DNA from 3 places in the Rossellomorea sp. NPDC077527 genome. Region 1 is predicted to be linked to each of the others. Evidence: riboswitches for the same ligand, from Rfam matches in the RefSeq annotation. Region 1 holds a riboswitch; each other region holds the start of a gene.

What was found. Region 1 has a riboswitch for S-adenosylmethionine ahead of ACIGG7_RS15610 (YezD family protein). Riboswitches for the same ligand answer to the same signal wherever they lie in the genome.
Region 2: linked by a shared signal. The riboswitch ahead of ACIGG7_RS20760 (homoserine dehydrogenase) and the one ahead of ACIGG7_RS15610 (YezD family protein) in region 1 are both predicted to bind S-adenosylmethionine.
Region 3: linked by a shared signal. The riboswitch ahead of ACIGG7_RS22135 (Na+/H+ antiporter NhaC family protein) and the one ahead of ACIGG7_RS15610 (YezD family protein) in region 1 are both predicted to bind S-adenosylmethionine.

The regions. Positions count from the first base shown of each region.
Region 1 covers NZ_JBITVL010000004.1:241,295-248,713, reverse strand. Annotated here, with positions in the region: gene ACIGG7_RS15645 (phosphotransferase family protein) at 1-699, shown strand, start outside; gene ACIGG7_RS15640 (enoyl-CoA hydratase/isomerase family protein) at 711-1,490, shown strand; gene ACIGG7_RS15635 (quinone oxidoreductase family protein) at 1,502-2,476, shown strand; gene ACIGG7_RS15630 (acyl-CoA dehydrogenase family protein) at 2,499-3,674, shown strand; gene fabG (3-oxoacyl-ACP reductase FabG) at 3,696-4,454, shown strand; gene ACIGG7_RS15620 (MaoC family dehydratase N-terminal domain-containing protein) at 4,472-4,921, shown strand; gene ACIGG7_RS15615 (MaoC/PaaZ C-terminal domain-containing protein) at 4,918-5,325, shown strand; SAM riboswitch class I at 5,517-5,622, shown strand; gene ACIGG7_RS15610 (YezD family protein) at 5,745-5,864, shown strand; gene ACIGG7_RS15605 (phosphoadenylyl-sulfate reductase) at 5,967-6,665, shown strand; gene ACIGG7_RS15600 (sulfate permease) at 6,723-7,419, shown strand, end outside.
Region 2 covers NZ_JBITVL010000007.1:130,815-138,233, reverse strand. Annotated here, with positions in the region: gene ACIGG7_RS20775 (helix-turn-helix domain-containing protein) at 1-460, shown strand, start outside; gene ACIGG7_RS20770 (hypothetical protein) at 493-753, shown strand; gene ACIGG7_RS20765 (DUF2254 domain-containing protein) at 799-2,184, opposite strand; SAM riboswitch class I at 2,442-2,552, shown strand; gene ACIGG7_RS20760 (homoserine dehydrogenase) at 2,691-3,938, shown strand; gene ACIGG7_RS20755 (aspartate kinase) at 3,983-5,179, shown strand; gene ACIGG7_RS20750 (L,D-transpeptidase family protein) at 5,219-5,713, opposite strand; gene ACIGG7_RS20745 (spore coat protein) at 5,824-6,459, opposite strand; gene ACIGG7_RS20740 (LysE family transporter) at 6,595-7,224, shown strand; gene ACIGG7_RS20735 (YqcI/YcgG family protein) at 7,287-7,419, shown strand, end outside.
Region 3 covers NZ_JBITVL010000010.1:47,999-55,417, forward strand. Annotated here, with positions in the region: gene cls (cardiolipin synthase) at 1-340, shown strand, start outside; gene ACIGG7_RS22120 (YpbS family protein) at 958-1,215, shown strand; gene ACIGG7_RS22125 (DUF2187 family protein) at 1,313-1,585, opposite strand; gene ACIGG7_RS22130 (MFS transporter) at 1,874-3,046, opposite strand; SAM riboswitch class I at 3,453-3,557, shown strand; gene ACIGG7_RS22135 (Na+/H+ antiporter NhaC family protein) at 3,641-4,960, shown strand; gene ACIGG7_RS22140 ((S)-benzoin forming benzil reductase) at 5,212-5,967, opposite strand; gene ACIGG7_RS22145 (divergent polysaccharide deacetylase family protein) at 6,079-6,864, opposite strand; gene ACIGG7_RS22150 (helix-hairpin-helix domain-containing protein) at 6,987-7,419, opposite strand, start outside.

The sequences.
Region 1 (7,419 bases):
TCCTTCCCCCCTCATCTTGACGTGACACCTGAAATGTGCGGGAGAATCTCGAAAGAAATGGTTTCAAAATTGGTCGAGCTTCATTCCATTGATCATACAAAAACAACACTTCATGAAATCAGTAGACCCGAACATTTTATGGAGAGACAGGTTTACGGGTGGATCAATCGTTATGAACGGGCCAAAACAAGTGAGATTCGTGAAGTGAATCATCTGACACAGTGGTTAATCAAAAACGTTCCAGAAAATGCTGAATCGACAATCATTCATTATGACTTTAAATTAAACAATGCCATGTTTTCCAATGACCTGACTTCCATGCTGGGGTTATTTGATTGGGAGATGGCAACCGTCGGAGACCCCCTTGCAGATTTGGGCGTCGCCATGGGGTATTGGATCCAGCAAGATGATCCTGAATTGTTAAAATTCGGATTAGGTAAGCCTCCAGTGACAACGATGGACGGTTTTTATAGCAGAAGACAATTTATCGAAGAATATGCCAGAAAAAGCGGAAGGGACGTAAACCATATTCATTTCTATTTGTCTTTTGCCTACTTTAAACTCGCAGTTATTGTACAGCAAATCTATTACCGCTTTAAGATGGGGCAGACAAAAGATGCCCGTTTTTCTCGATTCGATCGGTTTGCCGAGTCTTTGATTACACTGGGTAATCAGGCTGCATTTAATTCCAAGGAATAAAAAAGGGGATGATTACGATGCAATCACTATTAGTTGAAAAGAATGATCGGGTGTTGAATCTAATCTTAAACAGACCAGACAGCTTAAACTCATTTGATGAGAGCATGCTGACTGGAATGATTGATGCGTTAGAAGAGGCTGAACAAAAACAGGAGATCAGGGCGATCGTGATCAGCGGAGCCGGGAGGTCATTTTCTGCCGGAGGAGACGTGAAAACGATGGGTAGTGCTTCATCAGCCCAAGTCTATGAACATATCGGAATACTAAATTCTTGTATAAAAGCCATTAAGAAGATAGAAAAGCCGGTCATTGCCGCCGTCCATGGTTTCGCCGCAGGAGCTGGATTTAATTTAGCTCTTGCATGCGATTTAATCATTGCATCTGAGAGTAGTCAATTTGCACTGAGTTTTTCTAAAGTAGGGCTCATTTCTGATGGAGGGGGCTCGTATTTTCTTCCACGGTTGATCGGTCCTCATCTTGCAAAGGAGTTCTTCTTTACAGGAGAACCTGTATCTGCACGGAGGATGTATGAATTAGGGGTGATCAATAGACTGGTACCGGCTGATCGATTAGAGGAAGAGACAAAGGAGTTGGCTACTAAACTAGCTACGGGGCCAAGCAAAGCCTACGGAATGATGAAAAAAATGATTGATCGTTCATACACTGCCACACTTGATGAAATATTGGAACAGGAAAGAATCACTCAAACGTTGATGATATCAACGGAAGATCATGTAGAAGGAGTTTCAGCGTTTAAAGAAAAAAGAACCCCATCCTTTTCGGGGAATTAGGAGGAGTACAGATGAAAGCGATCCAATTTAAGGAGTTCGGTGGTCCCGATGTTTTGAAGAATGTGGATATTGACATGCCTTCACCTGGGGGGAGAGAAGTATTGATCCAGGTGCATGCCTCTGCTGTCAATTATGCGGATACTGCCCGGCGCGAAGGACAATATGTGGTAAAGACCCCCCTTCCATACATTCCCGGAGCGGAAGTATCCGGTATTGTAACCGAAGTCGGAGAAGGTGTGACCAGGGTCAAAAAAGGAGACCGGGTTGTAGCGATGATGGATTCAGGAGGGTATGCAGAATATGCCCTGACAGATGAACGATCGATCATCCCCCTTCCATATGGCTTGGATTTCAAAGAAGCGGCCGCGATTCCTGTACAGGGGTTGAGTGCGTATCATATATTGAAAACACTTGGGAGATTACAGCACGGTGAGACCGTCCTCATTCATGCAGCTGCAGGTGGCGTTGGGCTCTTTGCCGTTCAACTCGCCAAACGATTCGGTGCCGGTAAAGTGATCGCCACTGCCAGCACAGAAGAAAAGCTTCTCCTTGCAGAAGAAATGGGGGCAGATGTATTAGTCAACTATACAGAGGATGATTGGGAGAAAAAAGTCTTGGATGCTACAAGCGGAAAAGGTGTGGATCTCGCATTAGAGATGGCAGGTGGTGATGTCTTTTATAAAACATTAAAGTGCCTCGCCTATTTCGGGAGAATGATCATTTACGGTGTAGCAAGCGGCGAGCAAAGTAGGTTCTATCCATCTTCATTAATGGCCAAGAATCAGTCGGTTACCGGTTTCTTTCTTCCTCCTTTGATGAGAGATTCCGAACTGACCCAGAAAACCCTTCACGAGATCTTTCATTATGTGGCGAATGGTGATGTAAAGGTCACAGTCGGTCACGTGTTTCCGCTTGAAGAAGCAGCTAAGGTTCATTCCCTCATGCAGGGAAGACAAACCGTTGGAAAAGTGATTCTGAAGCCATAAATTTTAAAAAGGGGGAAGAAAGATGAACTTACGCCTATCAGATGAACAAAGGATGATTCAAAAGACCATTCGTCGATTTGTAGAGAAAGAATTGATTCCTTTAGAAAATGAAGTGCTTCGAAATGAAAGGGAAGGCAAGCCCAGTCTCTCTCCAGAAAAAAGGAAAGAGCTGCAAATGAAGGCAAGGGACGCTGGATTCTGGGGAATCAACACTCCGGAAGAATACGGAGGGGCAGATCTCGGTCAAATGATGATGGCCATAGTCTATATGGAAATCTCCAAGACCTTTGTTCCATTCTCCTTTGGCGGTTATGCGGATAACATACTTTATTACGCCAACGAAGAACAGAAGAAAAACTACTTGATTCCAACCATTAATGGAGACAAGAAATCATGTTTTGCCATGACGGAACCTGGAGCGGGATCTGATACCCGTAATATCCGTACCACAGCAGTGAAAGACGGAAACGAATGGATATTAAATGGAGAGAAAACGTTCATTACGGGTGGAAACGAAGCAGATTTTGTCATGGTCATGGCCGTCACGGATAAAGAAAAACACCAGCTTACCGGGAGAGACGGGGTCACCTGCTTCATTGCCGATAGAAGTATGGGCTGGAAGTCCGAATATATCCATACGATGGGTGAATGGGGACCGGCGAGCCTTATTTTTGAAGATGTAAGGGTTCCTGAGGAGAACATCCTTGGTGAAATCGATAGAGGCTACGACCTGGGCTTGGAGTGGATCGGTTTTGCCCGCTGGATCGTAGGTGCCCAGGCGGTTGGAGCAGCAGAACGCCTTCTTCAAATGGCCATCAACTATTCGAAAGAAAGGGAAACCTTTGGAAAACCTATCGCCGACCGGCAGGCCATCCAATGGCAGATTGCAGATTCTGCCGTGGAAATTGAAGCGGCCCGCTGGCTCGTGTTAAATGCAGCCTACACGCTGGATCAAGGAGAAGACAATCGTCATGTGGCGTCCATGGCAAAACTCTATGGATCCAATATGGGAAATCGAGTTGTCGACCGTGTCCTGCAAATTCACGGGGGGATGGGCTACACAAGAGAGCTTCCTATTGAACGCTGGTATCGTGAAGCCAGGTTATGGCGAATTTATGATGGGACCGATGAAATCCAAAAGCTGATCATCTCAAGGAATTTATTAAAGGGACATGTGAAACTGGGGCAATTTGTATAATTTGATAAGGAGGCAATAGGAATGGGAAAACGATTCGCAGGTAAGGTGGCATTGGTGACTGGTGGTAGCAGAGGGATCGGCAGGGCGATTGCGGGATTACTGGCTGAAGAAGGAGCAAAGGTGGCCATCATCGATGTGAATGAAGAGGCGTTGAATGAAGCAAGTGAGATATTTAAACCTTATGAACTGTATACAAAAGTTGCAAATGTCGTAGAATCACAGGAAGTTGAACATGCGGTCAAAGAAGTGTATGAATCCTTTGGTTCCCTTGACATCGTCGTCAACAATGCAGGAGTTATCAGGGATAATCTACTATTTAAAATGACCGAGCCTGATTGGCAGACCGTCATGGATGTGCACTTGAAAGGCTCATTCAATGTAGCGAAGGCGGCGCAAGTGTACATGGTGAAACAAAAGTATGGACGGATCATCAATATATCCTCCACCTCTGCACTCGGAAACCGTGGACAGGCAAACTATGCTACAGCAAAAGCGGGTCTTCAAGGACTTACGAAAACTCTTGCCATTGAGCTCGGACCGTTTGGCATCACGACCAATGCGGTAGCACCAGGATTCATTGAAACTGATATGACGAAAGAGACGGCGAAACGAATCGGAATCACATTCGAGCAACTGGTAGAAGCAAGTCTTCAAGAAATCCCGGTAGGAAGAAGCGGGCAGCCAGAAGATATAGCGAATGCAGTGGCCTTCTTTGCAGATGAAAAATCTTCATTCGTCAATGGTCAGGTTCTTTACGTTGCAGGGGGACCGAAAGCCTAAAGAAAGAGGTGCAGGATATGTTTGAATCATTTATCGGAAAACGTTCGACTCCCATTGAAAATCAGGTAGAAAGAGGAGCGGTTCGTAAATTTGCTGAGGCCATAGGGGACCCTCATCCTCTGTATGTGGATGACGCTACCGGGAAACGCTCCAGGTATGAAGGGAACATCGCTCCTCCCACTTTTCCAAGAGTGTTGGGCTTTGGATCGGTCGAAGGCCTTCATTTACCAAACGTTGGTTTGATTCACGGTGAACAATCCTTTCATTATGTAAGGCCATTGAAGGTAGGGGAAAGCATCCAATGTTACACGGAAATTAAAGACTATTATGAACGGAAAGGGACAGACGGGGCTCTGGGTTTTCTGGTAATTGAAGACGTGGGTGTAGATTTGCACGGGGAGAGGATTTTCACTTCCCAAGCGATTGTCATTATTACAGAAGCAGTCAGAAAGAGGTTGAGTAAATGACTACACTACAATCAATTCATATAGGGGATACACTGCCTCCGGTTGAATTGGCACCGGTATCGAGAATTGACCTGATCAAATACGCAGGGGCTTCCGGGGATTATAACCCAATCCATACCATTGATGAGGAAGCCCTGAAACTTGGCCTTCCAGGAATCATCGCTCATGGTATGTGGACGATGGGCAATGTGTCAAAACTATTCACTCCTCATTATGAAGAAGGGTTTATCAAGGATTACACTGTACGCTTTAAAGGGATGGTCATGTTGAATGATATGATTACTTTACGAGCTAAAATGGTGGATAAAAAGGATAACTCACTCCATTTTACTGTTACTGCAACCAATCAAGTCGAGAAAACCGTGATTGAGGGTAAAGTCGTCTTTGAGTTATTGACTAGTTGAAGAGAAAATGATGTTCAAAATATACGACATATTGCTTTCTAAAAATAATGTTGTAAATCGAACTGGGGTCGAATAAACATAAAAAGAATGGAAATCTCAAGAAAATGAGCCTAAAGACATAAATCCGATCGAAAAACTCGGGTTGACTTCTTGGTGGATTGTGATATTATTTAGAATATTAAAATTAATAACTCTTATCCAGAGTGGTGGAGGGATCTGGCCCTGCGAAACCCAGCAACCTACGTTATGTAAGGTGCTAATTCCAGCAAAATGTGAAGCCATTTTGGAAGATAAGGTATTCTTACCTGAACAACTTTCCAAAACGGAAAGTTGTTTTTTTATTCACTCTTCATATGGGTATGGTGGAAGATTGGGGGAATCAAATGACAAAAGAAAAGAGCCATCAGGCACAGTTTGACATGGTAGCAGAGAAGATCCAGTCTATGCTTGAAACCATGAGCTATGGTTCAATCACGATTGTCGTTCAAGATGGGAAGGTCATTCAATTAGAGAAAAATGAGAAAGTCCGAATCAAATAAGCTGACTAGACAAACTAGAGGCGCATAACAAAGATAAGGGACACCCTTTATCTTGTTATCGCCTCTTTTTATTTGGATAAGCATCAGGAAAAGGGGTGTATCATGTTAACCTATCAGACTTGGAAACAGCCAAACTTGGATTTCGAAGTGGATACGGTCTACAAAGGGGCGTTAAATGTCCTGGAATGGACGTACAGCCACTATGGTGAAAAAGTGGTATATGCATGTAGTTTCGGGATTGAAGGCATTGTGCTCATCGATCTAATCTCCAAGGTACAACCGAAGGCATCCATTGTATTCCTCGATACGGGCGTACATTTTAAGGAAACGTATGAAACGATAGAAAAAGTGAAAGAGGCTTATCCGGATCTACACATTCAAATGCAAAAACCTGAGTTGACAATGGATGAACAGGCCAAAGAATATGGAGATAAATTGTGGGAGAAAAACCCGAATAAGTGTTGCCAAATCCGAAAACTTGACCCTTTGAAGGATGCTCTGTCCAAGGGGAATGCCTGGATATCGGGATTAAGAAGGGAACAATCCCCCACAAGGAGACATGTTGAATTCATCAATAAGGATGATAAATTTCAATCGATTAAAATTTGCCCTTTAATTCACTGGACATGGAAGGAGATTTGGCGATATGTCCATAAACATGATCTGACTTATAACACCCTTCACGATCAAGGGTATCCGAGTATAGGGTGCTTCCATTGCACAACTCCAGCCTATGATATAAATGATCTCCGCTCCGGAAGATGGAAAGGAAAAGGAAAAACAGAATGCGGCCTTCATTGAAATGGGTGACAATACTTGCTTGAAATCACAGCGCTTATCATTAGTTTGTTCTTTGCTATGAACATTGGTGCCAGTGGAGCGGCTGCATCAATGGGAGTCGCATATGGTGCAGGAGCGATAAATAATATCAGGACCGCATTATGGATATGTGCCGCAGGTGTCCTTAGCGGAGCGGTACTGGGTGGAGGAGAGGTTGTCAAGACAATCAGTTCAGGAATCATTCCTCAGAATCTGCTGTCGATCAAAATCGTCCTCATCATTTTGTTATCTGCGACGATTTCTCTATTTCTGGCAAATGTCATCGGAATTCCGTTATCGACGAGTGAAGTGACAGTGGGAGCAGTTGTGGGTGTTGGAGTAGCTTATCAGGTTCTTTATGTAAAATCACTGATTACAATCATGTCATTTTGGGTGATTGTCCCGGTTGTCGCGTTCGTTGTCACATGGCTTTTCGGCTTATGTTTAGTGGGACTTGAAAAACGGGGGTACCATTTAGAAAAAAGATGGCTTGCGTACCTGTTAATCATCTCAGGATTCTTTGAGGCTTTTTCTGCCGGAATGAACAATGTAGCAAACGCTGTTGGCCCTTTAGTGGGGGCCGGTTTGTTGTCCCCTTCACGAGGGATCTTAATTGGCGGATTATTCGTTGCACTGGGGGCTGTATTACTGGGAAAGAAAGTGGTCGAAACAAACGGAAAAAAGATTACGCAATACTCGAAAGCGGAAGGAATCGTTATTTCCTCCACAGGAGCGA
Region 2 (7,419 bases), on a different contig from region 1:
TTGTGATAATCTACATGACCATAGAAGGAAAGCTATTCTTTACTTGAATTTGGGAGGACTCTATCGAGAGGTCATGCAGGATGGAAAGGCAAAGGAAGCATTTCAATCAGCTTTTGGCTTAGTGAAACATGAGTCTCCTACCGAAGACTATGTCAGTATTCTTTTTGGCTATATTGATAGTTCCCTGAATGTTGACGGCCCTGTAAATAATGAAAGATTTGAAAGTTTAATAGAAGAAGGACTTCTTTATTCGAGAACCATGAAGGCTTCCTACAAAGAGCACCTATTTACGATGCTTAGTATCAGGGTCCATGAGGGAGAGGAAGCGTATTATCAATATATGGAGAATGTTATTATTCCTCTGTCGAAGGAAGAAAGACAATATTCTCAGTGTAATTACTATATCCAGAAGCTATACAACCATCATCAACTGGATGGAAAAAAAGAGTGCATAAGCTGATTATTCAAAAGAACGAGTAAAGGAGAGAGTCGATGGAAAATCCAGATCGTCTAATATCATCATTTGATGAGGTGGAATTAAATAATTACAAACTGCCAATCATCTGTATCTACTGTAGTCCTAAAGATTATCAAGGTATGTATGTCGCAAGACTGTTCGAAGTGAATCAACCGACCCACACCATTTTGATGAGACCTACGTTAGAAGCGGTCAGAAGTGAAATCCCAGATCGATTCTCACGTGTACCGAAAGCCCAAGGAGAAGATTCCAGCATTGTCGAAACGTGGATATAATCCCTAATAAAAAGCTTCATTTCTCAACAAGAGAAATGAAGCTTTTTACGTGTTTTCATTCGCGTTCGGATAGAATTTACTTTCGATTTTTTTATACTCCTTCAGATTGCCCGTGAGCCGTGCCAGCTTATGAACTTCTTGGAGAAGAAAGGTCTTGTCTAATTCGTAGATGACTTCTCTTTCGATATGATCAATGGTGTTGCAGGCGAATTCCCAAAGGTCATGATGTTTTGAAGGTTGAGTGGATTCAGCCAAGAGGGCCAGTGCCCTTACAATTTCCGTTATGATTAGGTGGTTGTCTTTGGCATAGTGACGGATATATCCAAATCCACGATATAAATAATAATTAAATGGTTCTGATTGAAGAATGACGCGGATCCTGTCATGTTGATCGATTAAATATGGAGTGAAGGATAATTGATCCTCAACCGTTAGCATCAAATCGGCCATCTGGTCAATGGTGTTGGAGGCCGTTTTGGGATCATCATTTCCCAATGATTTAATCGCCACCTCTGCGAGTTTATGAATTCCCATCTGCAGGTCTTGAATCTCTGTTTCTTTATGCCCCATCTCAATAAAGTGCAGATAAGAATCAATGGAGATGTTGGCTGTTTCAGGCCCCCATATACTTAATAACTTATTGCCGGCGAGAACATAATCGCCCACTTTATAATGAAGTTGAAGGACAAGATCCTCTCTCTGTGCAAGTTGGATCATTCCCTGAAAATCGACTAATTGAATGTATCCTGAACTTTTAGCCTTCACGTGAACGATGTTTTTCTTTTCTTCTTCCATGATGTCCCCAGTTTCAGTGGTGCGATGTGCTTCTAGATCTTTCTTCAGAGTCTGGTGGATCATCCCTTCAGACACCTGCTTCATATTGTACGTAATATTATGGACCTGCATCCATGTAGACACATGGTTAATAAAAAAGATGAAGGTAATAGCTGATAGAAAGGCCAGTCCAATCGTGATCATGGGTGCAGCGACAAACATTTCCTTCTTTGAACTTCCGATAAACAGAAACAGAAGAAGCACGTAAACAAAACTGCCATTGAAAATACCGAGGGCGTGCTGTGTCTGTTTGTCCGATATAAAATTCAATAGCATTCTTGGTGAAAACTGTCCGCTGAACGTCGTCAACACGACAAGCAGAGAGTTAAGTGTGAAGGCACTGAGTGTCAGAACGCCGCCGATCAGTGTGCTCACCAGAATTCTGGTGACAGAAGCATCCATACTTAAAAAATCGGACAAATACTGAGAGATTTCCAGTTGAAGGTCTAAATAAAGAGTAATGACGACCAGCAGTATGGAAAGACATATGTACAAGAAAGGCATATACCAAATGGTCAGGCGAATCTCATGCATACGCTGACGTTTTGACATGAGCAAGTATTTCCGGATGGATGAAGGGAGTATTTTTTCTAACATAATGAAAACGAATCCTTTCTAGTAAATGGATATGGGTTAGTTTTCCCTGCCTGTACCGGTTAAAACCTCCTTAATGAAAAATAGATTGATAGAGGCTGTAGTTTTTTTAAAAAACGTAGTAAACCTATTGGAAATAATGTCATTCGGGACAGTAGAAAGAATTTTTAAAAAATAATGAAAATGGTATTGACGATGGAATGAATCCCCTATATAATCCAATTCATACTCAAATATCAAGTGAAAACATAACGTTATATCTCTTATCAAGAGCGGCGGAGGGATAGGCCCGATGAAGCCCGGCAACCTGCAGGATTAGTCTGTAAAGGTGCCAATTCCTACAGATTCCATGTGGATCTGGAAGATAAGGGGAGGAGCATGTATATGAAGCCCTCTTCTTACAAGAAGAGGGCTTTTCTTTATATCCTCTTTCCACCACGCCCAGTGGATCTTCAGGCAGGAATGAATCAATTGTATGTATGATCTTAGAAGGATAAGGAGGCTGAAAGATGTCAGTGATAAATGTGGCGATTCTGGGGTTTGGGACCGTTGGTCAAGGGGTCTGTGAGGCTATTGAAACTCATCAGGACAGATTGAAGGAAGCACTCGGCAAAGAGGTGAAAGTGAGGGCGATCCTCATCAAGGACCCCACTAAGAAAAGGGAAATCAACCCTTCAATTAAAGTCACCACAGAGTTTAAAGACATACTAGAGATCCCGGATCTTCATGTGATTTTCGAAGCGATTGTAGGAGAAGAGCCGTGTTATACGTATTTATCCGAAGCGATTGAGAAAGGGATCCACATCGTCACGGCCAATAAAGCCATGTTTGCCAAATATGGACCTGATCTATTGGAAAAGGCTTTGAATCATGGGGTTTCAGTTGGTTTCGAAGCGACCACAGCGGGAGGAATCCCGGTCATCGGCACCATCCGTCAACTTATAAAGGTAAATGAAATCAGAAGTATCCAGGGAATCTTGAACGGGACATCCAACTTTATTCTATCCCAAATGAGGAAGCAGGGACTTTCCTTTGAAGCCGCCCTGAAGCAGTCTCAAGAAAAGGGGTATGCAGAGGCGGATCCAACGAGCGATATTGAAGGGTACGATGCATTTTATAAACTCCTCATTCTGAGTCAGACGGCTTTTGGCAGGCAGCCGGAGTGGAAGGATGTCAGGCGTAAAGGGATCACGCACTTGACGGCAGAATGGCTGCAGGCAGCCGAGTCCTTCAGGTTGCGCTTTAAACATGTAGGTTCTTTGGAACGCGACGGATTCAATCGAATCAAGGGTGAAGTAAAGCCGATCCTGGTCCACGACACCCATCCTTTTTACGGGGTGGAGGATGTGGAAAATGCGGTTTCACTGAAGGGTAGCCTGGTGGGGAGAGTCACACTGCTTGGGCCCGGTGCGGGAAAACGTCCGACGGGAAGTGCCATGGTGGAGGATTTTCTTTCGTTAATACAGGGGAAATACACGGATTCTCCTGAAAGCACGGTGCACAATGAGGAGATTCGAGAAGGTAGCAGCGGGCAATGGGTCTTGCGTGTACGAGCAAATGAAGAATATCAAAGCTGGATTACGCTCTTCACATTAAAGGACCGAATTCAGCTGGGCAGTCACCTGTACGTCTTTGTAGAAGGAAAGAAAGAGGACATAGAAGCGCTCCTTCAATCACAGGAACAGATTCAGGCGGTTTCCATCCTGGACGAAATTCCTCTTGAGAATGAAGTGAAGGAAGGCGTGGCCGTTTACTGACACCTTTTGGGAGCAAATAGATCTGAAAGAAAGTAGGGGATCACTTGAGTATCATCGTTCAAAAATTTGGTGGAACCTCTGTAGGTTCTGCGGATCGGATTAAGCGGGTGGCAGGTTATGTCATAAAAGAAAAGGAAAAGGGAAATGACGTCGTGGTTGTCGTATCGGCCATGGCTAGAACGACGGATACCCTTGTCAAGCTTGCGGGTGAACTATCGGAAGTTCCTCAAAAAAGGGAAATGGATATGCTGCTTGCAACAGGAGAGCAGGTCACGATTTCTCTACTGACAATGGCCCTTCAACATAAGGGGATGGAGGCAGTGTCCCTGACCGGCAGGCAGGCGGGAATCCGAACAGACTCGGTGTTTGGAAATGCCAAAATTACATCCATTGATACCGGAAGGATTAAGAAAGAATTATCCGAAGGACGAATCGTAGTGGTTGCCGGTTTTCAAGGAGTTACAGAAGATGGTGAACTCACAACCTTGGGGAGGGGTGGTTCAGATACGACGGCAGCAGCACTCGCTTCCGCCTTGAAAGCAGATCGATGTGACATATACACGGATGTGGATGGAGTGTACACCTCAGATCCGAGAGTGGTACCCCGAGCTGCAAAAATCGAGGGATTATCGTATGCTGACATGCTCCGGTTTGCCACGATGGGAGCAAACGTCCTGCACCCAAGAGCGATTAAACACGCAAAGGAACACCATGTACCTTTGATTGTTCGTTCAAGTTTAAAGGAGGGGCGGGGATCCCTCATCAGTGACAAAGTCCAAAAGAACGGAAATATAGTCGGCGTAGCGCTTCAGAAGGATATTTCGGTCCTCACCATCCATGGATGCGAAGGAGGGGAATCGTTGATTCTATACGATCTGGATTCTCACCATATCGAAACAGAAAGAATCAAGCATCATCAAGACCTGGCTCTGATCATAAAAGACCAGGATGTTCACTCAGTGAAAAAAATCGTCAGTGGGTATAAAGGAGCTTACTCCCATTTTGAAATAAAGGAAGGCTTATCGAAAGTATGTGTGATAGGAAGCATCCCTTCTTCGGGAGAAGTAAAAGAAAAGGTGACGAATGTTTTTCATGATTATCATATTGGAAAGGTGTCGGTATGGGAATCATCGGTTGGTCTAAGTGCCCTTGTCGATCGCTTTGATGTTGAAAAGGCCGCAAGAATTCTTCACATGCACTTTGGTTTGGATTATATGGAACCCAAAAGGGCTGTATTATAAAGGGAAAGTGTATAGTGTCTTCTCTATACACTTTTTTCTTTATGGAATGATGGATACAGGTGTCCCGATCGGTACAATTCCTGCAAGCTCTTCCACGTCTTTGTTGTACATCCGTATACATCCCTTTGATACGGCATTTCCAATGGAAGCGGGGTTATTTGTTCCATGAATCCCATAACTCTCTTTGGATAAGCTCATCCACATCGTTCCAAATGGCCCCCCGGGGTTCGGTGCTTTATTGATGATGATGAAATCCCCAATAGGAGTTTCGAATAGGACCCTTCCCACAGCGATAGGATACTGTTTCACTTGAACCCCATCCTTGAATAGACGAAGAGTGCGGTTGTTAACTGACACTTGAATTCTATAAGGATTGCCGGTAGCATCGGGAATCCCGGGAATGGTGATCAATTGTCCAGGATAAATTTGATCTGGATTGATCCCTGGATTAGACGTAAGGATGGCAGAAAGTGGAGTCCTGTAGTCCCTCGAAATCTGTCCGAGTGTTTCTCCTGTTTTTACCGTATGAATCAACCTGGGTCACCTCCTGTTTCATTTTCACTTCATTCTATGTGTATGAGAAGCATTCAGTGAGGCGGGTAAAATAAAAAACACCTGCGTCCTGGCGCAGGCGTAATGAGAGGTTATTGAGGGAGATTCTGCTGTGGAACCTCCGTATAGCTTTTAAGCATCAGGGTCATATCCTGATCGTTCAGCTGTGGAACCTGATAGTACCCATTCTTATTCTGATAAAGGAAAATTTCATAACTCATTTCAATAAAATTCGGTACACTGTCGGCAACAACACGTCTCAGCACGGGATTGGTCATTTCGAGAGCTGTCATGGCAAGGAGTGAGGCCAATGATTTGGTCTGTCCCAGCATATACGCAGACAAGCCCTTGTCTGAAAGGTCTTGAACGGACTGATTCGGTTTTTTTGGAGCTCCCGGCTTTATGCCGTATGTTGTGGTATGAGATTGGGACATTTTGTATTGCTGGGTTGGGACTTGTGGATCGTGTCCCGTTGAAAAGCTTCCTACAATCGTATTATACATCGTCGTCACAAAAGCGCTCTGCCGCTTTACGATATCTTTTAATTCAGGATCCTGTATGTGTTGATCATACATTTGATACTGATCGAGCATGCTGATGATGCCGGCGATGATTTCATGGGCATCGAATAATTCATGTCCACCGTGGTTTTTACTTTGGGCGTTCATCATATTCGGCGGCATACCCGATCCTTGGGTCATCCCATTTGGTTGCTGTTGATTCTGCATAGTTGTTCTCCTCCTTTTGGAAATGGTATCGCTGTTTAGATTATCCGCATTTTGGACATTTATTCTGAAAAGGGTTTAATACTTACCGACTTGTCCGAATACAATGGAGGGAAGTCAATGTGAAGGTGGTCGAACATGAGTATCTTTATTAGCTATATTGTTTTGGGTTTATCCCTTTCAGCTCCAATGGGTCCGATCAATGCAGCACAATTGGACAAGGGGATCCGCTTCGGCTTCTTCCATGCCTGGCTTGTCGGGGTTGGAGGAATGGTGGCGGACGGGATTTTTATGCTCCTGATTTATTTCGGAATCGCTCAATTCATAGATATTCCGATCATCAAACTGTTCTTATGGATTTTTGGGTTCTTTATTTTGACCTACACGGGGATAGAAAGCCTTCAGAATTCAGGAGACCTTACGAATGACTCTGGAAAAAGTCAAAGTGAAACGAAAGGAAAATCGTTTCGTACAGGGTTTTTTATGGCCATCTCCAATCCACTGAGTATTTTATTCTGGCTTGGAATCTATGGTTCGATCCTTGCAAAGACATCAAGCTCCTATGAATCGGGACAGATGCTGTTATACAGCTTGGGTATTTTCCTTGGGATCACCATTTGGGATGTGACGATGGCCGGTGTTGCAACGGGCGCGAGGAAGTTGATTAGCCCCCGATTCCTACGAGTCATCTCGATTGTTTCCGGGCTCATATTAATGGGTTTCGGCATATATTTCGGAGTGGAGGCCTGCAGGTTATTATTCGGCTAGACAGACACCCACTTTGAACCCTCCTAATAGGATACATGAGTAATCCTTAGGAGGAATCGACTATGTTATGTTCAAAGAGTTGGATTGATCAACATTTGGAAGAACTTAGCCCATGGCAGCAATCCGCATACCGCCAATTCGCTGCGATGTTGTGTGATGAAGAGCATCCTTATCCTTGCGTACCAGGAAAACAAG
Region 3 (7,419 bases), on a different contig from region 1:
TCTATTCGTATATTGGGCTACGTATTCTTATATCGGTGAGCTGTTGAAGGCGGGAGTGAAAATTTATATTTACGATAACGGGTTCATACATGCCAAAACCATCGTAGTAGATGAGTCCATCTCATCTGTCGGCACAGCCAACATCGATGTGCGAAGCTTCCGCTTAAACTTCGAGGTCAATGCCTTCTTATATGACCAGGAACTCTCTGAACACTTGAGCTCAGTATTTATGGATGACATTAAAAAAAGCCGGGAATTGACCTTGGAAGGATACCATCAACGACCGATTATGATTAAAGTGAAGGAGTCTATTTCGAGGCTGCTGTCCCCTATTTTATAAAAATGGCTGTTTTCGTAAACATTATTGTTTTAGAAGAAGCGAGTTGTGGTTGATTTCCGCTCCAGGTGCTCGTTTTCCGCGGGGCTGGCGGTGAGCCTCCTCGGACTAAAGCCCTGTGGGGTCTCACCTGTCCAGCATTTCCCGCAGGAGTCGAGCACCTTCCGCTCCAATCAACTGTCCAAGCATAACTTTTTCAGTATAACCATGTAAATGTCAGGATTACTTATCCAAACCATTTTCTTTTATGCAGTGATAGAATATATCAAATATACTAATGCTCTTTCTATTTATTTTTATGAACCATTCAGCTCTGTCAACAATTGCCTCTTTAGAGGGTGAGGGGAAATGCGGAGACTCCTGCGGAAGACGTGCGCGTCGAGACCTCGGAAGCGAATTTTGCTGAGGAGGCTCGGCCGAACGTCCGCGGAAAGCGAAGCAGTTCCCTTCACCCTCCAGCACATACTCATAGACAGAGCATGGATGAATCGTAGGCTGATAGAAAAAGCAACAACGTTGCCGAAAAGAACCAATAAAAAAGAATGTTCGACATTGCCATCAGGTGTTGGAAGAAGGCATAATAGAGGTAATGTGTGAAAGACATAGAGAGGAATGAGATCATGAGTGTTCATAAAGAAATTTCCAAGCATTCCAACAAACAGAACCAACTGGTTCAACAATTTATGATACTGGATGACCAACGGGAAAGAGCGATTGAAGAGGCTGTTCAGCTTTGTTCTGCCGGTAAACCATTTACAACGGATCGCATCAATCATATTACGAATGAAATAAATGTCCTTGCCCGCCAAGGGGTTGTACCGCAAAGGAAGCTCGTCACAATCGACATGGTCGAGGAGTACGTTGGGAGAATGAGCTAACCCGTATAAATATTAGACAATGTAAAAAGCCCTGACGCATCTATATCCAAGTTCTTGGTGAAGATGCGTCAGGGCTTTTTATGTTGGATGAAGGAACTTACGCTTTTAATGCACTATTCCACCCATCATAGACAAAGACAGGCTGTGAATCATTGTCCGCTCGTTCGATTACCACATAGTTTTTATGTGCTACGACCGTTTGATCATCCGGAAGGTCAAGCTTTTTCGCCATCTCCCTATCCATTTTAACAATGACGGTATTTTCTCTTAAGGTTGTAACGACACCATTAATGACTTGTTTCTTTCTTCTAAACTGAACAGTATCCCCAAGGTTGGCGTTTTCTTTCGAGTAAACGAATGTATTTTCCATTTTATAATCCCCTTTTTATATCATTTATAAGTTTCTCTGTTTAATTGAAAGAATTTTCTAATAATATTATTTTAACCTGTATTTATGTAAATTTCAATGAATGACTTAACCTTTTTGTACCACAATTTAATAAAGTTAAAACCTTTCAGGATGCTTTTCTTGGTGGATGAATCGGTTCAGACCTTTTCCTTATGTATACTTCCATACCCAATAAGGAAAATCCTTCCTTTTTAATCATTTTATAAAAAATAGACATCCATGAATTCATGGATGTCTGATATTCCTCTATTAATAAGCCAATGCATTCTTTTTCTCTTCTTTCATGAGAACGAAGCATAAGAAAATACCTATAAGTGATAATACGGCAAAGAAAAGGTACACCGTGTAGATGGAGTATGTTTCATAGATGAAGCCTCCCACAAAGGTGCTGAACCAGTTTCCCAGACCGTTTCCAATGGCTGAATATACGGTGACGGCTGTGGCTGTAATGTGAGCCGGTGTAATTTCTTTTATATACCTCAGCCCTGCGGGAATGAACAGGCCAATGGCAAGGCCCTGCATGACGGCTGAGGAGTAGACGAGCCAAAGACTTGGTTCTGTGAAGTAAAACAACCAGCGGATCATGGAAGCGGCACCTGCTAGTGCTGCTACGGTCAGGAGACCAAACCGATCAATCCACCCTCCGGCAACTCTCATAAACGGTACCTCTGATAATACAGCGATTAAGAAAGCAAGACCTATTCCAGCGTACGTACCACCGGAATCTTCCACAAACAATCCAAAATAGACATTGTTGGCTAAATTCGGTCCGAACACCAGGAATGTGACAGCCAGGAAAATCAGGAATTTCTTCATTGTGAATAGCTCCTTCATCCCTGCTTTTAAATCGAGCTTGGCAGCCGCTCTCTCTCTAGGAAAACGGAAGGAAAGGAAACCGGCAAGGACGAGGCAGATAAAGAACGAGTAGAAAATGATCGTCGGACCGATGAAACCTTCCGATAGTCTCCCCATGGTGAAGACTGCAATACCGAATCCCAATGATCCAAACAGCCGGATGTTTCCGTAGTTGTAGCGGACTTTACTTGTATACTTCAAACTGATACTGTCCGAAACCGGGATGATCGCACTTTGGAAAATCGCCACCAGGATGGCGACCGCCAGCAAACCATAGTACATATTCATAAATAAATAGCCAAGTGCAAAGATACCGGCAATCAAAGAAGTCAATCCCAGCACTGCAGTAGGACGGTTCGTTGTGTCACTTACCATCCCCCATATCGGCTGAAAAAAAATCATCATGATGGGACCGACGGACATGATGGTTCCAATCTGATATCCATTCAATCCGACGCTTTCACTTAAATACACACTGAGTAACGGGTATAAACTGCCAACCCCGAAGAACGTCAATAAATAAAACCCTTGTAATGTAAAAATTTGATTTCGTACAGTTCTCTCCACTACCGTATCCTCCAAGATGTTTTTTGTCTATCTTATAGTAGACCCTGACTGTTCAATTGTCTATGAATTCATGCCTTTTTATGGATAAAGTCATACTTTTTCAGGAGGACTGATGATGGGAAAGAGATGGATCAATGCTCCTTTCTGACGCTTTCGCCTTTTGCTTGTCGGGCCTGGTCGAGCCGCTTCCGCTTTTGGTTCATCCAGCTGCAGCGGCTAGGCCCTCGAGGTCATAAGTCAAGAACGTCAAAAAGGCAAAAGACGCCTTTCCGACGCTTTCGCCTTTTGCTTGTCGGGCCTGGTCGAGCCGCTTCCGCTTTTGGTTCACAATATTTTCCGGTTTGACTTTTTTGATGAAACCCTTTAAAGTATGGAAGTATATTTTAAAACAAGTAAATAACATATCTTCTTATCCAGAGAGACGGAGGGACTGGCCCTGTGATGTCTCGGCAGCGGACTCTATGTGAGTGCTGTGCCACATCCAGCAAGCGTAATGCTTGAAAGATAAGGAGAGTGTTTCGTTTGAATGAAACCTCTTCTTATATAAGAAGAGGTTTTTTATTTCATTTCACACCAAGACAAAGGAGTGTTAGCATGAATCAAGAAAAAGGAAATCTATTGGCTTTATTGCCCTTGATCATATTTGTTTCCCTGTTCCTTGGAGCTGGTATCATTTCGGGAGATTTTTATGCATTTCCTGTACTCGTATCCATCATCATTGCATCGGTCGTTGCCCTAGTTATGAACCGTAAAGAGTCGTTGACCGCTAAGATTGAACGGTTCGCTAAAGGCGCTGGTCATCCCGACATCATGATTATGGTCTTCATCTTCCTGTTAGCAGGAGCCTTTTCAGGAGTGGCAGAAAAGATGGGAGCCGTTGATTCAACCGTCAACTTTGCCCTATCTGTGCTTCCGGGTAACTTAATCATTGTTGGATTGTTTATCATTGCCGCATTCATCTCTTTATCAATGGGAACATCCATGGGGACGATTGCAGCCCTTGCCCCCATCGGAGCGGGAATCAGCTCAGGAGCAGATATTTCCCTGCCCCTTGCCATGGCAACCGTTATTGGTGGAGCGATGTTCGGAGATAACTTATCGTTTATTTCGGATACAACCATCGCTGCTGTCCGTACACAGAAAACGGAAATGAAGGACAAGTTCAAAGTGAACTTCTTCATTGTATTACCGGCAGCCATCATCACCATGGTGATCCTGTTTATCCTGACGCTTGGCACTCCATCCTCAGTAGAGGCGGAAAGCTTTAATTGGGTTAAAATCCTGCCTTACCTTGGAGTCATAATCGGAGCCCTTGCAGGATTGAACGTATTTGTTGTTCTATTAGGCGGAATCCTGTTGGCAGGAATCATCGGATTTGTGGATGGAAGCTTCACCCCATCGAGTTATTTTGGCAGTGTAGCTGACGGAATGACAGGGATGGCTGAGATTGTGATCCTTTCCATCCTGATTGGAGGCGTGGTCGAACTGATCCGTCATAACGGTGGAATCCAGGCAATCCTGTATCAAGCCACCCGTAAGATCAAATCCCCTCAGGGAGCACAGCTTGCTACCGCGGGGTTAGTCAGTGCAACAAATCTTTGTACTGCGAATAATACCATTTCCATCATCATTGCAGGTCCACTTGCCAAAACGCTTAGCGAACGATATGGAGTGGATGCCCGTAAATCAGCTAGTATCCTGGATATTTTCTCTTGTGCCATCCAAGGCTTGATCCCATATGGGGCACAGGCACTGCTCGTGGCAGAAGTAGCCGGCATATCACCGATCAGCATCATTCCATATGCCTTCTATCCAGTATTGATTGCGGTTTGCGGATTAATTGCAATTCAATTCGCCCTTCCAAAGTTCACGCGCAATCCCGTTCCAGATGGAGATCCGATTCAGTCTTCATAATGATTTTAAAGAGACAAATCTTTCGGGATTTGTCTCTTTTTTGTTTTTGGATAGGGTTGTATGAATGTCGGGGCAGTTTTGGCTGTTGATTGGACCATTTTAAGCACTTATTGGGCCACTTTTGACGTTTTTCGGGCCACTCTAAGCACTTATCGGGCCAACTCCGTAAATACCACAAGATTCTTTATCGTCTAGACACTAACAACAACCTCAAAAAAGCAGATCCCGCTTCCCGGAATCTGCTCACTCTCTTATAATAAGTCATTCACATGATAAAGCTTTCCACTTTCAATTTCACTTTCAGTGATGAGCTTCAATAATACATCTGCAACCGTATCTGTGCTGCGAAGCATGCCCTCGTCTTTGTAGCGCTGGAATGATTCAACATCAGCAAAGGATTCCTTAGATGAAGAACGGATTTCCCCCTGCATATCGGTATCCATCACCCCTGGACTGAAGGCGATGACTTGATGGCGGCTATGCTTATTGGTAAGCTCCAGGCTCACGGTTTCCGTCAGCATATTGACGCCTGCTTTCGTTGCACAATACGTACTCCAACCATAAACAGGACGGCTCCCTGCACCAGAGCTGATGTTAACCATGGTCATTTTGGAAGAAGAACCTTCTGCTGCTTTGATCAATTCATTGGTGGCTATCATGGGAGAAAGCAGGTTGACATGTACACTCATTTCAAGTGCTCCGGTATCCACTTCACCAGACGGATTGATCGGTGTCACCACTCCCGCATTTTGCACAACATAGATTGAATCAGCTTCAGATTTAAATGCCCTGGCTCCGACCTCACGAAAAACGGATTCTGTTTGCACGGTTTGAGAAAGATCACAGTGGAAGAATTCATACGACACTTCTTTTTCACGTGCCAGCCTTTGTAAGCTCTCATTATCTGTACGGGAAATATTCATGACGCCGATGCCCTTTTCTATAAAACCCTTGGCAATGGACTCCCCTAAGCCTCTTGTTGCTCCTGTCACAATTGCATAATCCATTTCGAATCATCTCCTTCTTATCTCCTGATTATAAGGGAGAGGAATCTTTTCACAAAAAAATATGCACCCGTTTAACGAAAGATTTACATTTGCCTCGAAAGCCCTCATCAATCAAGGCATGCTCTCGTCAATCAAATGATACTCCGGTATAAGATCTGACAATGGGACAATCGTGGCCTTCTTTTCATAAAGGGGCAGGAATTCCTTAAGCATGGTTGCCACCTTCATTCCCGTGACCCCGACGTGGCCAATCGCAATGGTTGCATTGTCATGATCCAATTCTTTCGAAAGGAGTCTTGCCTGCTTTCCGATATGCTGGATCGTATAGACGTCATCAAAGAATAGTTCGTTTTCCAGATACGGCACTCCCAGTTCTTTGGCAAGCTGAGGAATGACGCTCTTTCCTGTAGTTTTACTATCCAGATAAAATAAGCCGTTTTCCTTACAAATATCAAGTACAATCCGCATGACCCGCTCATCCGCTGTTGCCTTCGAGCCCATATGATGGTTGATGCCAACTGCATAAGGAACCTCTTTGATGGCCTGCTCCACTCTCTTTCTGATTTCTTCATCGGAAAGGGAGGTCGTGATGGCCCCGGGTCCAAGCCAGCTCGCTTTCCCGTGCATCGGTTCCATCGGAAGGTGGATGATGACTTCATGGCCATTCTCGTGGGCTTTTTCTGCATCTTTTCTGGTCGTTGGCAAAAAAGGCATGACGGCAATTGTCAATGTCACAGGCAGATTCAGTATCTCTTTCGTTCCTTTCATACCATTACCCAGATCATCTATCACAATCGCCAATTCATTATGATGGGCAGGATAGGGAAGGATGTTTCTTGCAGAAACGGATGTTTGGACGGAGAACGTCAGCAAGAAAAAGATAAGCAGGATTCTCAACTCATATCACTCCTTTTTTCATTATGATGTCCATTTTAGAGAGGATATACGAGTGGAGGTCCGTCCCTCATCCATCAAAAAGCCAGGAAGCGTGTTTTGCTTCCTGGCTTGGTGAAGAGTCTCTATTCATCCCAGGCTTTGGTGGGGCGGTCTTTTGGGTAGCCGTGGGTTTGGCGGTGGGTTTTTCTGTCTGCGGTGAAGTCCCACCAGTTTTTGGTGCTTTCCGGGTGATTCGCGTGGTGAACGACACATCTTAATGAGTCTTCGACACAGGGGTCCATCCAAACACCGTATTTTTTCTCTAATTCGATGATGAGTTCTTCCCCTTTTTCATCCTTTATTTCTTCAAAGGTATAGAAACCCAGATCTTCTACGACATTATGAGCCATATTGGGCCCGATGGATGGAATCTGTTGAAAAATGGACATCCCGACTAAATAACGGGATCTGTCTAAAGGAATGTCCAGCATTTCCCCTAGTCGCTCAGGCGGCAAGTCATGAATATCCCCCAACCGGATCTTCCCTTTACGAAGGGCGGACCGTTCCTTATCAGTC